2 regions of the Lysinibacillus sp. TE18511 genome follow, and region 2 is predicted to be linked to the other one. Evidence: riboswitches for the same ligand, from Rfam matches in the RefSeq annotation. Region 2 holds a riboswitch; the other holds the start of a gene.
The links. Region 2 has a riboswitch for cobalamin ahead of ACVWXS_RS09250 (energy-coupling factor ABC transporter permease). Riboswitches for the same ligand answer to the same signal wherever they lie in the genome.
Positions count from the first base shown of each region.

Region 1 (6,189 bases), on a different contig from region 2:
AAGGAATTATATGATTACCTAGATGGAAAATGTTCTTTAGAAGAAGCCATTGATAGTTTGAAACAAAATTCTCGCCGCTATGCGAAAAGACAACTAACATATTTCCGCAATAAAATGGATGTTTACTTTCTTAAAAATGAAGAACAACTTTAGTTGATTGATCTCGCCTTATCGTAGATATTGTTTTTATACTTTTGATAAATTTCTAAAAATTACTAATTGATAAATTGGTAGAACGTGCTAATATAGGAATGAAGAGGTAGGAAGAGAGCAAGGGGAGGCATATTTGATGAAATCAATTAACTTGCAAGATACATTCTTGAACCATCTACGTAAAAATAGTGTTTTTGTTACTGTGTTTCTGTTAAACGGATTCCAGTTAAAAGGGACTGTGAAATCCTATGATAATTTTACAGTGTTATTAGTAGATGTTGAAAGTAAACAGCATCTTATTTACAAACACGCTATTTCTACATTTGTTCCAGCAAAGCAAGTCGATTTTTTAGAGACAGAAGAATAGAAACATTAGAGTAAAACAGTTAGTGTTCATGACACTAGCTGTTTTTTTGCCTTCAGGCTATAATGTAAAAGGAAATCGATATATTGGAGGACTACACAGATGAAAACTATGGAGACAACAGAAATATTAGAACTATTAGATGCGAACGAAGATTTATTCATTATCGATGTTCGTGAAGATGATGAGGTAGCACAAGGCATGATTCCAGGTGCTCAGCATATTGCTCTTGGGACAATCCCTGATCGCATAAACGAATTAGATGCTTCTAAGCCATACATTATCGTTTGTAAGGCTGGCGCTCGTTCAGCAAATGCTTGCTCATACTTAGAAGCTCAAGGATTTAACGTGACAAACCTTGAAGGTGGCATGCTTGCATATGATGGAGAGTTAGAATTTAAATAATGACATACATTAAAGAGAAAGAGCCTATTAATTTGCTCTTTCTTTTTTCTTGTTCTTATTTTTTTTAGTGAGTTCATGATGAGGCTAAAATTTTTTTCGAAATTATTGTAGAGATTATCCTTTTTTTGCTCACGAATCTTTAGGTTATAAACTGGCAAAGTTTAAACCGGCATATCTAATACCTACGTCCATGATGCTTCGTTATTATCTCTTACACCTAATGATCCTTATATCGATAGACCACTCGCCCAAATCCCATTTAAACCAACTTCCTCTACAACTTTTGCGGAAAGACCGTTATGGGTATCCATTAAAAATTCAAGTGTGTCTGAATATATTTTTTTATTAAAAAATTTCGTTGTTTTTCTGATATCTTCCATCTTCTAACTCGACATTATCATATGACTAAAAGTAAATATTAGCAGGGCAGGTATATTAGAAACTAATGATGTTGAAATCAAAAAATGGATGTATTGAGAACAATCATAATGCTACTTTTCTAGTGTAGTAAATTTAATTATGGGACTCAAAAAGAAAAATATGAGATATCGCGTTACCAAGTCTCACCCACCTATGCAAGATAAATCTATTTACATACAATACAGTAACCTCCATAAGTGGAGAGGACTACACTATCAATACAAAAGAAATAAAAATATCTAACTAAATGAGGTGAGTTTATTGAAAAACGGACTTGGTAAATGGGAACAATGCTTACTTTTAAAACAAAATCCTTTAACAACTAACTGCATGCCAGAATCAACACTGTACAGTCTAGAAAACCTAATCTATTTATTAAATAAGTATGAGTATATTTATGTGAAACATAATACCACTGGACAAGGAAGAGCAATGTATAAAGTCTACAAAAGAAAAGATGGACACTATTGTTTTAACGGATTTACCATGCAAGGTGAAGAAATAAGTAAATGTGTAGCAGCAATTGAGGATTTCCACCAAGTTCTACATCCATATGAGAAACACGGTAGATTAAGCGGAATTTATATTATACAAGAGGGGGTCAAAAGTCTAACCCCTGATGGGAATTCAATATCTATTCGTGTTCATGTTCAAAATCTAAAGGGAAAATGGGTAATTGGTGGGATTTACGGAAGGGTGGCAACTGAGGATCATGGGATTGTCAATTCAAATCGGGGTTCTAAAGCAATATCGATTGAGGAATTATTATCAGGTTATTTGATGATGGATAATACAAAGAAAGATCAAACAATAGATTCTCTAAAAGAGGATTCAATTTTAGCAGCTGAAGTAATAGCATCCCACTTTCCTTGTAGAGAATATGGCATTGATTTTGGAATAAATCTTGAAGGAAAACCTATATTATTTGAAGTAAATACAACGCCAAGCATACGTAGTTTTGCCAAAGTTGATAGGGCGATCTGGAAGAATATTGTTGAGATTAGGAAAATGCAAAATGAAGGCTAAGTTTGAAATGTAGTTATTTTTCATGTTAGTCATCAGCATATTTTTATTCAATAGACATACATCAAAAAAATACTTTCCCTACTATTTTATAGGAAAGAAGAAACTTAATTGCATCCGTTACTTGTGAACGATTAGGAATTTACCTAGAAAAAATGGATTATGGTTGAGTAGGCGCGTTATGAATCAATTTGCTATTAGAGAAGATTCAGCATGGGCTCAAATTGCCAGCCCTCAGGAACCTGAATTCGCGTACGTTAGATTTATTTGGTTATTCGAAGTGTTAAAAGATTCCTTTGCTGGCATTCACTCTTTTGGAGCGAATGCCAGCAAAGGAATCCTTGGAACAATTTTTCATTTAATCAAATATATTGACACAAAAAACACTTTATCGTAAATTTGAAATAATTGCATAAATGCATTAGGTGCCCATTGCGGGAGAATAGGGAATAAAGTGAAATGCTTTAGCGGTCCCACCACTGTAAAAGAGAGTTTCATAGAGAATGCCACTAGCATAGTCTGGGAAGGTTCTATGAAATGTTGAAATTGAGCCAGGAGACCTGCCTAACTGCTTCGTATTATATAGACGATGGAAAAGTCTGTAGTTTATTTGTGATGAAATAAACTACAGGCTTTTTATTTTTTCTCTAAATCATTCTTCGAGTAACAAGGGCAAAAAAGAAAGGGGAAATTTTCATGCAATTATTACAACAAACGATTCAAAACATTCAAAGTGCTGACCACAAAATGATGGAGGAAGCAAGGGAACGCATAGATGCACTTTGCAAGCCTCCTAGTAGCTTAGGTAAACTTGAGACTCTTGCTGTGCAACTATCAGGAATTACAGGAGAACTATTTCCTGCGATTGATCACAAAGCCATTATTGTCTGTGCCGCAGATCATGGTGTTTGTGATGAAGGGGTGACATCAAATCCACAAAATGTAACGGTCTTTCAAACATTAAATTTTCCCAGAGGAGGGACCGGTGTTTGTGCTATCGCAAAAATCACAGATGCAAAAATTGTCACAGTAGATGTTGGCGTAAAAGAAGATATTCCGCATGATGCTGGTGTTATCCTAAAAAAAATTAAATATGGAACGGACAATATGGCAAAAGGTCCTGCTATGTCAAGGGAAGAAGCCATTCATTCTATTGAAGTAGGAATTGAAGTAGCTACGGAAGAAATAAACAAAGGGATAAATGTACTCGGGACAGGTGAAATGGGTATTGGTAATACAACGCCGAGTGCTGCAATATTATCGGTTCTTCGTGATTGTCATCCAAATGAAGTGACGGGCTTCGGTGCAGGAGTTGGGCCAGGGGGGATAGCACATAAAGTAGAGGTCATTCACAATGCTATTACATTAAATAAACCAAATCGTGATGATGCTATTGACATTCTTGCAAAAGTTGGTGGTTTAGAAATAGGTGCTATGGCTGGAGTTGTACTCGCTGCAGCTGCAAATCGCAAGCCTGTTGTGATTGATGGCTTTATTTCTACCATTGCTGCACTTATTGCATACGAACTCGAACCAAAAGTAACAGACTATATCATTCCTTCTCATGCTTCTGAAGAACCAGGTGCTAAAATTGCTGCGGAATTGCTCGGAGTTGAACCGATGCTACATATGAATATGCGATTGGGCGAAGGTTCTGGCGCAGCTTTAGCCTTTCCTATTTTGGACGCAGCATGTTCCATGATGAAAAACATGACAACATTAGAGGAAGCTATGCTGCTGTTAGAAAAGTAATTAAATATTGTGAGATTCTAAAAACAAGTTCTTATGAAAGTAGTTACTCAGCAAGTACAAAGTTTACTTAGGGTAACATACTATTTCTATTAGGATATATTGTTTCTAGGCGCTGCTACACATAAACAAAAGTTATAGTTAAAGGATTTAAAATCTGCTATTGATAAAAAATAAGAGGCTGGGACAAAAAGAAAAAATGTTAGACCGATTGCAATTGGTCTAACATTTTTTTGATTTAGGAAGGAACACTCTACTCATTGAAGCGGAAAAGTTATTATCTGCTTTCGTTATTTTTCAAAATAATCGAGTTCTGTCCCAGCCTCTTGTTGTTATACGGTGATGTAAGGAAACTTAGCTATGCCCGCTGTAACTTCCGCAACGGTAAACGCCATTTCTTCATATATGAAAGAACTCTTAGTGCTGTAATTACACCAAATAATACATATAAATAGATATCCCCTGAAATTAATTCAAGCCCGATGATAAGTCCAGCTAGTGCTGCCCACACACCATAGACTTCATCACGGAGAATTAATGGTTGTCGTCTAGCTAATAAATCTCGAACAATTCCACCGCCTGACCCTGTCAAGACAGCAGCTACAATAACCGCACTAATGGGCATGTCGAGCTTCACAGCATAGAGAGCACCCTGAATTGCAAATGCCGATAAACCAATAGCATCAGTGAAATTGCCCCAGCGATGCCAATGTTGGATGAGTCGATGTGGAAATAAGAAAAAAATTGTAATGGCTGCAATGGCAATTTGGAACATCATATCCTGTCCCCACAGTGTTGTTACAGGCAAACCTATGAGCAAATTTCGTATAGCTCCTCCGCCAAAAGCGGTTACAATCCCGAGTATATATACACCGAATAAATCGTATTCTTCCTCCATTGCAATGATTGCCCCGGAAATAGCGAAGGCAATTGTTCCAATAATACTAAAAACCTCCCAAGCCAAACCTTTCACTCCCTATATGAATAAATCTTTTCGATTAGTTGCAAACCCTTTTTGTAGCGTAGAAGTTTTTGCTAAGAAAAGTATCAACTTATACTTTGGAATTATCAGATATTAAATATCCTATTTTAGTAGGACATAATAGATGAAGTCCGCAATTTAGATTAGCGCATAATGCAATTAGAAACAATAGCAAGTTTTGCAGGCAAGCACACAAATTGTTAAGATAGGATTTGAACAAATGTGAAATGGAGAAGAATATAATGACTTTTACAACAAATTTAATGGAAGAAACACTAGCATTAGCAGCTAAAATAGAAGACAAGGTGCGTCCTTTTCATGCAAAAGTAGAAGACATGGCGTTCTTCAATCAACAAAAAGTGCTTGCTGCGTTTCGAAAGCATCAAGTAAGTGATTATCATCTGCATCCGTCTAATGGCTATGGCTATGATGATGAGGGGCGTGACAATCTAGAGCGTGTTTATGCAGAGGTCTTTGGAGCGGAGGCTGCCATCGTACGTCCGCAAATTATTTCTGGTACACATGCAATCACACTTAGCTTATTCGGAGTGCTACGTCCTGGTGATGAATTACTTTATATTTCGGGTCAGCCGTATGATACATTGCAATCAATAGTCGATGGTGGAGACAAGGATACTGGCTCGTTAAAAGATTATAAAATCGGTTATAGCCATGTGGATTTAATCAATAATCAAGAGATCGATTGGGAAGGTGTTGCAGCTGCCATTACGCCAAACACAAAAATGATTGCTATCCAACGTTCGAAGGGTTATGCAACACGACCATCCTTTACCGTTTCACAGATTGCGGAAATGTGTGCAAAAATCCGTGAATTAGCACCCAATGCTGTTATTTTCGTTGATAATTGCTACGGTGAATTTGTGGAGGCACAGGAACCAACGGAGGTTGGGGCTGATTTAATGGCAGGCTCGTTGATTAAAAATCCTGGTGGAGGCCTGGCGAAAATAGGAGGCTATATTGCTGGTCGTGCAGATTTAGTAGAAAAATGTGCTTATCGTATGACATCACCAGGTATTGGAGCTGAAGCTGGTGCAACATTAAATACACTTGGTGATTTCTATCAAGGCTTTTT
Region 1 is NZ_JBSSFD010000001.1:215,719-221,907, forward strand. Features, by position in the region: gene miaA (tRNA (adenosine(37)-N6)-dimethylallyltransferase MiaA) at 1-153, shown strand, start outside; gene hfq (RNA chaperone Hfq) at 290-520, shown strand; gene ACVWXS_RS01045 (rhodanese-like domain-containing protein) at 620-922, shown strand; gene ACVWXS_RS01050 (hypothetical protein) at 1,150-1,302, opposite strand; gene ACVWXS_RS01055 (YheC/YheD family protein) at 1,604-2,368, shown strand; gene ACVWXS_RS01060 (hypothetical protein) at 2,547-2,762, shown strand; cobalamin riboswitch at 2,772-2,947, shown strand; gene cobT (nicotinate-nucleotide--dimethylbenzimidazole phosphoribosyltransferase) at 3,062-4,117, shown strand; gene ACVWXS_RS01070 (trimeric intracellular cation channel family protein) at 4,473-5,078, opposite strand; gene ACVWXS_RS01075 (methionine gamma-lyase family protein) at 5,339-6,189, shown strand, end outside.
Region 1: it holds a riboswitch for cobalamin, as region 2 does, so the genes downstream of both, cobT (nicotinate-nucleotide--dimethylbenzimidazole phosphoribosyltransferase) here and ACVWXS_RS09250 (energy-coupling factor ABC transporter permease) in region 2, are expected to answer to the same signal.

Region 2 (6,189 bases):
ATTGACGGAAGAGCGCTTCGTTTAATTCCTTTGAAAACGGACCTTGTATCGCAACGATATTTCTTTGTGCCACACCAAGTGCTTCACATTTTTCCATATTATCGAGTCGAGGAAGCATACGAGCAATTACTCGTGTATTGTCTAAGCCATGTAATACTTTTGTAAATGTTGCAAGTGTTTTACTGCCCGTCGTTAACATGATGACACCACGTTTTTCCGCTGCTAAGTGAGCAGCCTCCTCATAATCTTTCACAACCGTAATTAGTGGATGTGTATAATGCTCATGTGCTCGTTCATAGCGAATATACGGTACATTTGCTTGCTCAGCTGCAGCCATGGCATTTTTTGAAGCTTCCTCAGCAAATGGATGAGAGGCATCTACAACTAAACGATACCCTTGCTCTGTGATGATTGTCGCCATTTCTTCAGCCGTTAATCGACCGACTAAATGAGGCAGGCCCACTTCTGTAAGGCTTGAAGCGGCTGATTCAGTAACGACTGTAGCTGTCACAGCACAACCTGCTGACTGTAATTCTAGTGCTAGATTCCTTGCATCACTCGTCCCAGCTAACATGAAAATCATTTCACTGGCTCCTCTTCATGGTCATGGTCATGATGGTGGTCATGGTCATGATCATCGTGGTGATGGTGGTCGTGCCCATGGTCGTGGTCATGATGGTGATGGTGATGATGATGCGCATGTCCATGTACCGCCGCATAAGCACGATAGTTTTCTAAATCTTGCATACCTGTTGATGTACCATTCACAGCTTGCTCAATACGCTCTAATAACACATTTTGCAAACGCTCATGATAGCCAAAATAGTTAGCGATTTGAATATCACTGTCTGGATATTTCTCGTTAAATTGCTCGCACATACCATTCATGCGTTCCATTAGGATACCTGTGAATAAAAAGTACGGTAGCATAATAATTTTTTTAGCACCAAGTTTTACACAGCGCTCAATGCCTTCTTCAACACGAGGATCTGTTACACCCATAAAGGCGCTTTCTACGTACTGTACAGGTAGTTTTTCCCATAGCAGACGTGTAATTTTATAAAAATCACCATTCGCATATGGGTCACTGCCGCCTCGTGCAATTAATAAAATGGCAGTATCCTTATGGTCTTCTTCCGCATTAAAGCCAGTCTCTGCTAGGCGGTCTTCTAGAATCGCAAATATTTCTTCATGGACACCAATTGTTTGGCCATATGTGAATGTAATATTTGGATAATGCTCACGCGCATGCTCGATTTCTGCAGGAATATGCAGTTTTGAATGTCCCGCATGAAGAAGAATAATCGGAATAACATGTACCTCAGTAGCGCCCTTCTTGACACAGTTCGTAATACCTTCTTCAATGTTTGGCGAAGCAAACTCTAAAAAACATGTTTCTACTAAAAAACTATCATCAATACGAGGTGTCATTTGCTCAATAAATGTACGTACCTCATCATTTCCTGCTGCTAAACGGCTCCCATGGCCGACAAATAAAATTGCTTTCATCCTCATTACTCCTCACTAGTCGCCGCACGGAGCTGGCTCAACTTTTATTTTTGAAGACATATCCTGATACGTAAAATGAAGTATCTTTTTCACACGCTTAAAGTATTTAAACAAACGTTCATTCGGATGTGCATTTGCTTTATACTCTTCGATAATATCTGTGATCAGCGGTATAAGTTGCTCAGGTTCTAAACCCTCCACAACAGGCTGGGCCGCATGTGCTGTACGACCAACTGGCTTAGCCCCAATAAAAACATCAAACTTACTTTTGCGATAAACAATACCAATATCATCAAATACCGCTCGATAACATGCCATACCACAGCCGTTAAAACCTATATTCAACGTTTTCGGTAACGACATACCACCAAGCTTTTCTTGAATCTCTTCCGCATAAGGAATCGAATCAGTCTTTTCTCCATAGCAGAAATCACAAGCCTTTAACGATAGCACGTCACCAATCGGTGCTAGTAAAAAGCCAACTTCTCGAAGCTTTGCTGTAATCACTGCAGGATCAGTCGTCGGAATTTTCAGATGAATTTGATGGTCTGGTGTATACTCCATCGTTCCTTCTTCTCCAACTACCTCTGCTAGCGTCATCATTTGTTGAGGAGTAAAGAACTTATTAGCTACTCCTGGACTCACAGCTAATTCAAAAATGGATTCCATTTTTTGTTGAACAAGCTTCGGTGTTACCCTCACTGCACTTGTTCCCTTCACCATTGCTAGTGCTGATGTCGCCATTTCAAGTGATGACTTTTTTTTAGGCTTTGGTTCTGATGTTATGGCTAAACTGGGCTTAATACGATTTGCATTGGGATCTGTCGCAAAATCATTACGAGCCATCCCTGTTTCTTGATTCATTGCCCATGGTTCATTTTCTTCTTTTAGACGTTGATGTGGTCGTAACGGTTGTTTTTCATCGCCGAGTGTATATTTGCGCTGATAACCACGTGGCGTAATCATTTTATTGTCATAGAAGAACGTTGATGAATTCCCGATAACAACAGTTGTTAGCATGCCAATATCATGTTCTAGCATTTCTGCTAAAGTCGTCATCGTAATTTCCTGACGTTCACGATACGCACTTTTCACAAGTCCTACCGGTGTATCCGGAGAACGATATTCTAATAAAATTCGTTGTGCCTCTACGATTTGTCTCGTACGACGGCCACTTTTTGGGTTATAAAGAGCAATAACGAAATCAGCCATTGCCGCTGCTTCTACTCGCTTTGCAATTAAATTCCAAGGTGTTAAGTGGTCACTTAAACTAATCGTACAGGCGTCATGCATAATCGGAGCACCTAGTAAACTTGCACATGAATTGATAGCAGAAATACCTGGAACAATCTCTACCTCAACACCAGTTGCTTCCGTCCAGCCTAGCTCAATTAAAACTTCATATACTAAGCCTGCCATGCCATAAACGCCAGCATCACCGCTCGATATAACCGATACGATACTTCCTGCCTCTGCTTGGCGCACTGCTTCTTGTGCACGTGAAACTTCTTCTGTCATACCAGTACTAACAATTGACTTTGCACTAACTAAATCCTGAATAAGCTCAACATATGTTTTATAGCCTATGATCATATCACTTTGTTGAAGTGCCTCAACAGCACGAGTCGTAATATGTTTAAAATCCCCAGGTCCAAAACCAACTACGAAAATCTTTCCTTTTTGCGCCATTTTGTTACCCCTCTTTCACCTTTTCAATGCCTTTAATGGCTGTTGTTTGTGCTGTACGCTGTAACGAACCTTCACGCAATGTAAAGACATGCTCATTTTGTAATGCTTCATGATTTAAATCTTGTACGAGTGCCCGCGCATGCTCTGTAGTCGGCACACGGTACCAATTCCCCTGAGGATAAGCGATAACAACACATGCATCCTTACATCTACCATTACAGCGTGTCCTAGTCGTATGTATGTCCTGATCAAGCGCTTGCATTTGTATTTCATCACGGATTGCCTGTGTAATTTCCTCTGCATCTTTTTTCATACAGCTACTGCCATTGCAAATAAAAAGATGCGTTTTCATCCCCTCTAAATTCCAAGTTGTCATTGTTGTTCTCCCCTCATTTGCTTTTAGGAAAAAGAAAAACCTTTACTCTAGACGAAGAGTAAAGGTTTTGTAGAAGCTAAATAAAAAACGAATATATACAGCTACTCGCTCTCGCTTCAACTTCTCCCTCCGAAAAGTTTGCATGCATCATCACAATAAGCAGGTTTCCTGACTTAAGCATCCTTTTACTTTCGCGCCTTCCTAAGTTTTCACTAGTGGCATTTGCGATTTCATCAGCTATTACAGTAGCGGGGGCTGTATCGGATTTTCACCGATTTCCCTATTATCTCGAAAATATTCAAGCACTTATTGATGTTTTATATGAAATTGTACTTTTTATGTAATAGAAAACTGTCTCTATCATATCTTAATTTTTAAAAATTTCAATATTTCTTTCTCAAATTGTGACATTTTTATTAAAAATTCAGAGAAAACGCGAAATTTTTATCTGTATTTATCTGAATTTTCGACATTGACCTTTAATTCTAAAATTTTTATAAAAAGTATAGCATATATGTGGAAATTCATGTTACACTTTGTCGTGAAATCTCACAACTTCATTCTTTTTCGGTGCGAAGTGTATACCATTTCGCTTAAAAGGGAAGCCGGTTCAAGTCCGGCGCGGTCCCGCCACTGTACTAGGGAGTTTTATAGATCATGTCACTGTCCAAAGGATGGGAAGGCCTATAAAACGTTGAACTAAAGCCAGGAGACCTGCCGAAAAATATGTGATCGTTTCAACCTACGAGGATAGGTGTGCGGCTTAGCAGATTAAAATTTTATTTGCCTCTTTTAGCTATGCACTTTTCCAAAGTCGGAGAAGTGCTTTTTATTTTCATTCAGAAGAGACTCCATCTCATGGTGGTAGATGTTTACAGATATAGCCAAAACACCTCCTGAATGAAAATAAAGCCTCGAACGCAATTACGCCAAGGCGAAATTGATATCGTTCGCACGCTACATTCGAAAAATATAATGTTAGGAGGAGAGATTTTGAAATTCTCACCTTGGAAGCTTAGTTATTTCTTGCTGGCATTTTTATTTGTGCCAAATCGTGCATTTGCTATGCATATCATGGAGGGCTTTTTGCCGATTGAATGGGCAATTTTTTGGTGGGTCTTATCGATTCCATTTATTATTTTAGGATTACGCTCTATTCGTAAAACCATTGATGAAAATCCTGAAACAAAAATGATACTAGGTTTATCCGGTGCCTTCACCTTTGTATTATCAGCCTTAAAAATCCCTTCTGTAACGGGGAGCTGCTCGCATCCGACAGGAGTTGGACTTGGGACTGTTCTTTTTGGACCACTAGCTATGAGTGTGATCGGGACAATCGTTTTATTATTCCAAGCTTTACTTTTAGCACATGGTGGGCTTACAACATTAGGGGCAAATGCATTTTCCATGGCAATTGTTGGTCCTATTATTGCTTACTCTGTATTTAAGGGCGCACAAAAAATGGGGCTATCATTTTCAGTAGCTGTCTTTTTAGCAGCAATGCTTGGTGACTTAGGTACATATGTTGTTACATCTGTACAATTAGCTCTTGCCTTCCCTTCTGAAGTAGGAGGGTTTATGGCATCATTCACAAAATTTGCTGGTATTTTTGCAATAACACAAATTCCGCTCGCGGTAAGTGAAGGAATTTTAACAGTGATCGTTATGAATTTCTTGAAAAAATATAATGTGAGCGAACTAAAAGCATTACGTGTTTTCTCAGCTAAGGAGGCACACTAAAATGAAAAAAAATTTACTGCTCTTGGCAATTGTTGTGTTTCTAGCTATCATTCCTCTATTTATCCAAAAGGGTGCAGAATTTGAGGGTGCTGATGGCCAAGCGGAAGCAGCAATTGGTGAAATTAACGCTGACTACGAACCATGGTTTGAAAGCATTTGGGAGCCACCAAGTGGTGAAATTGAAAGCTTATTATTCGCTCTACAAGCTGCTATCGGCGCTGGATTTATCGGCTATTTCATCGGCTTTATGCGCGGCAAACATAAAGAAGGTTAAACGATATGTTACTCATAGATAAGTATGCTTATTTGAATAAGCTAGCGTCTGTTCATCCGCTAGAAAAAATGACGTTATCCATAGGACTACTATTATTGTCGCTTATCATGAGAGATGAACGAATTTCACTCATTACATTTATTGTAATGAGTGCTTTTACCATTTTAAGCGCAAAAATCCCAGTTAAATATTATGCAAAACTGCTATTACTACCGGGATTTTTTTTACTTTCTAGTTTACTATCAATATTAATTTCTATAGCCCCATCAACAAGCACTCTCCCTACACATATTTGGTCGTTTTCTATTAACGGTTGGACAATTTTTGTAGGGCGCGCGAGTATAGAAACAGCACAGCAGCTTTTTTTCATCGTACTTGGCAGCATTAGCTGTTTGTATTTTTTAATTCTTACAACATCCGTACAATCGATCTGCTATGTTCTACGACTTTGGCGACTTCCCACTTTATTTGTAGAGCTAGTGGAACTAACGTATCGATTTATTTTTATTTTTTTAGACAGTATGCAAAAAATTCATCTTGCCCAGCAGGCTCGATTAGGTTACCGCTCCCCTATGCAATGGCTGCGCTCAATTTCAATGCT
Region 2 is NZ_JBSSFD010000009.1:94,928-101,116, reverse strand. Features, by position in the region: gene cobK (precorrin-6A reductase) at 1-583, opposite strand, end outside; gene ACVWXS_RS09265 (sirohydrochlorin chelatase) at 580-1,509, opposite strand; gene cobJ (precorrin-3B C(17)-methyltransferase) at 1,525-3,198, opposite strand; gene ACVWXS_RS09255 ((2Fe-2S) ferredoxin domain-containing protein) at 3,203-3,574, opposite strand; cobalamin riboswitch at 3,716-3,899, opposite strand; cobalamin riboswitch at 4,126-4,310, shown strand; gene ACVWXS_RS09250 (energy-coupling factor ABC transporter permease) at 4,550-5,314, shown strand; gene ACVWXS_RS09245 (energy-coupling factor ABC transporter substrate-binding protein) at 5,316-5,588, shown strand; gene cbiQ (cobalt ECF transporter T component CbiQ) at 5,594-6,189, shown strand, end outside.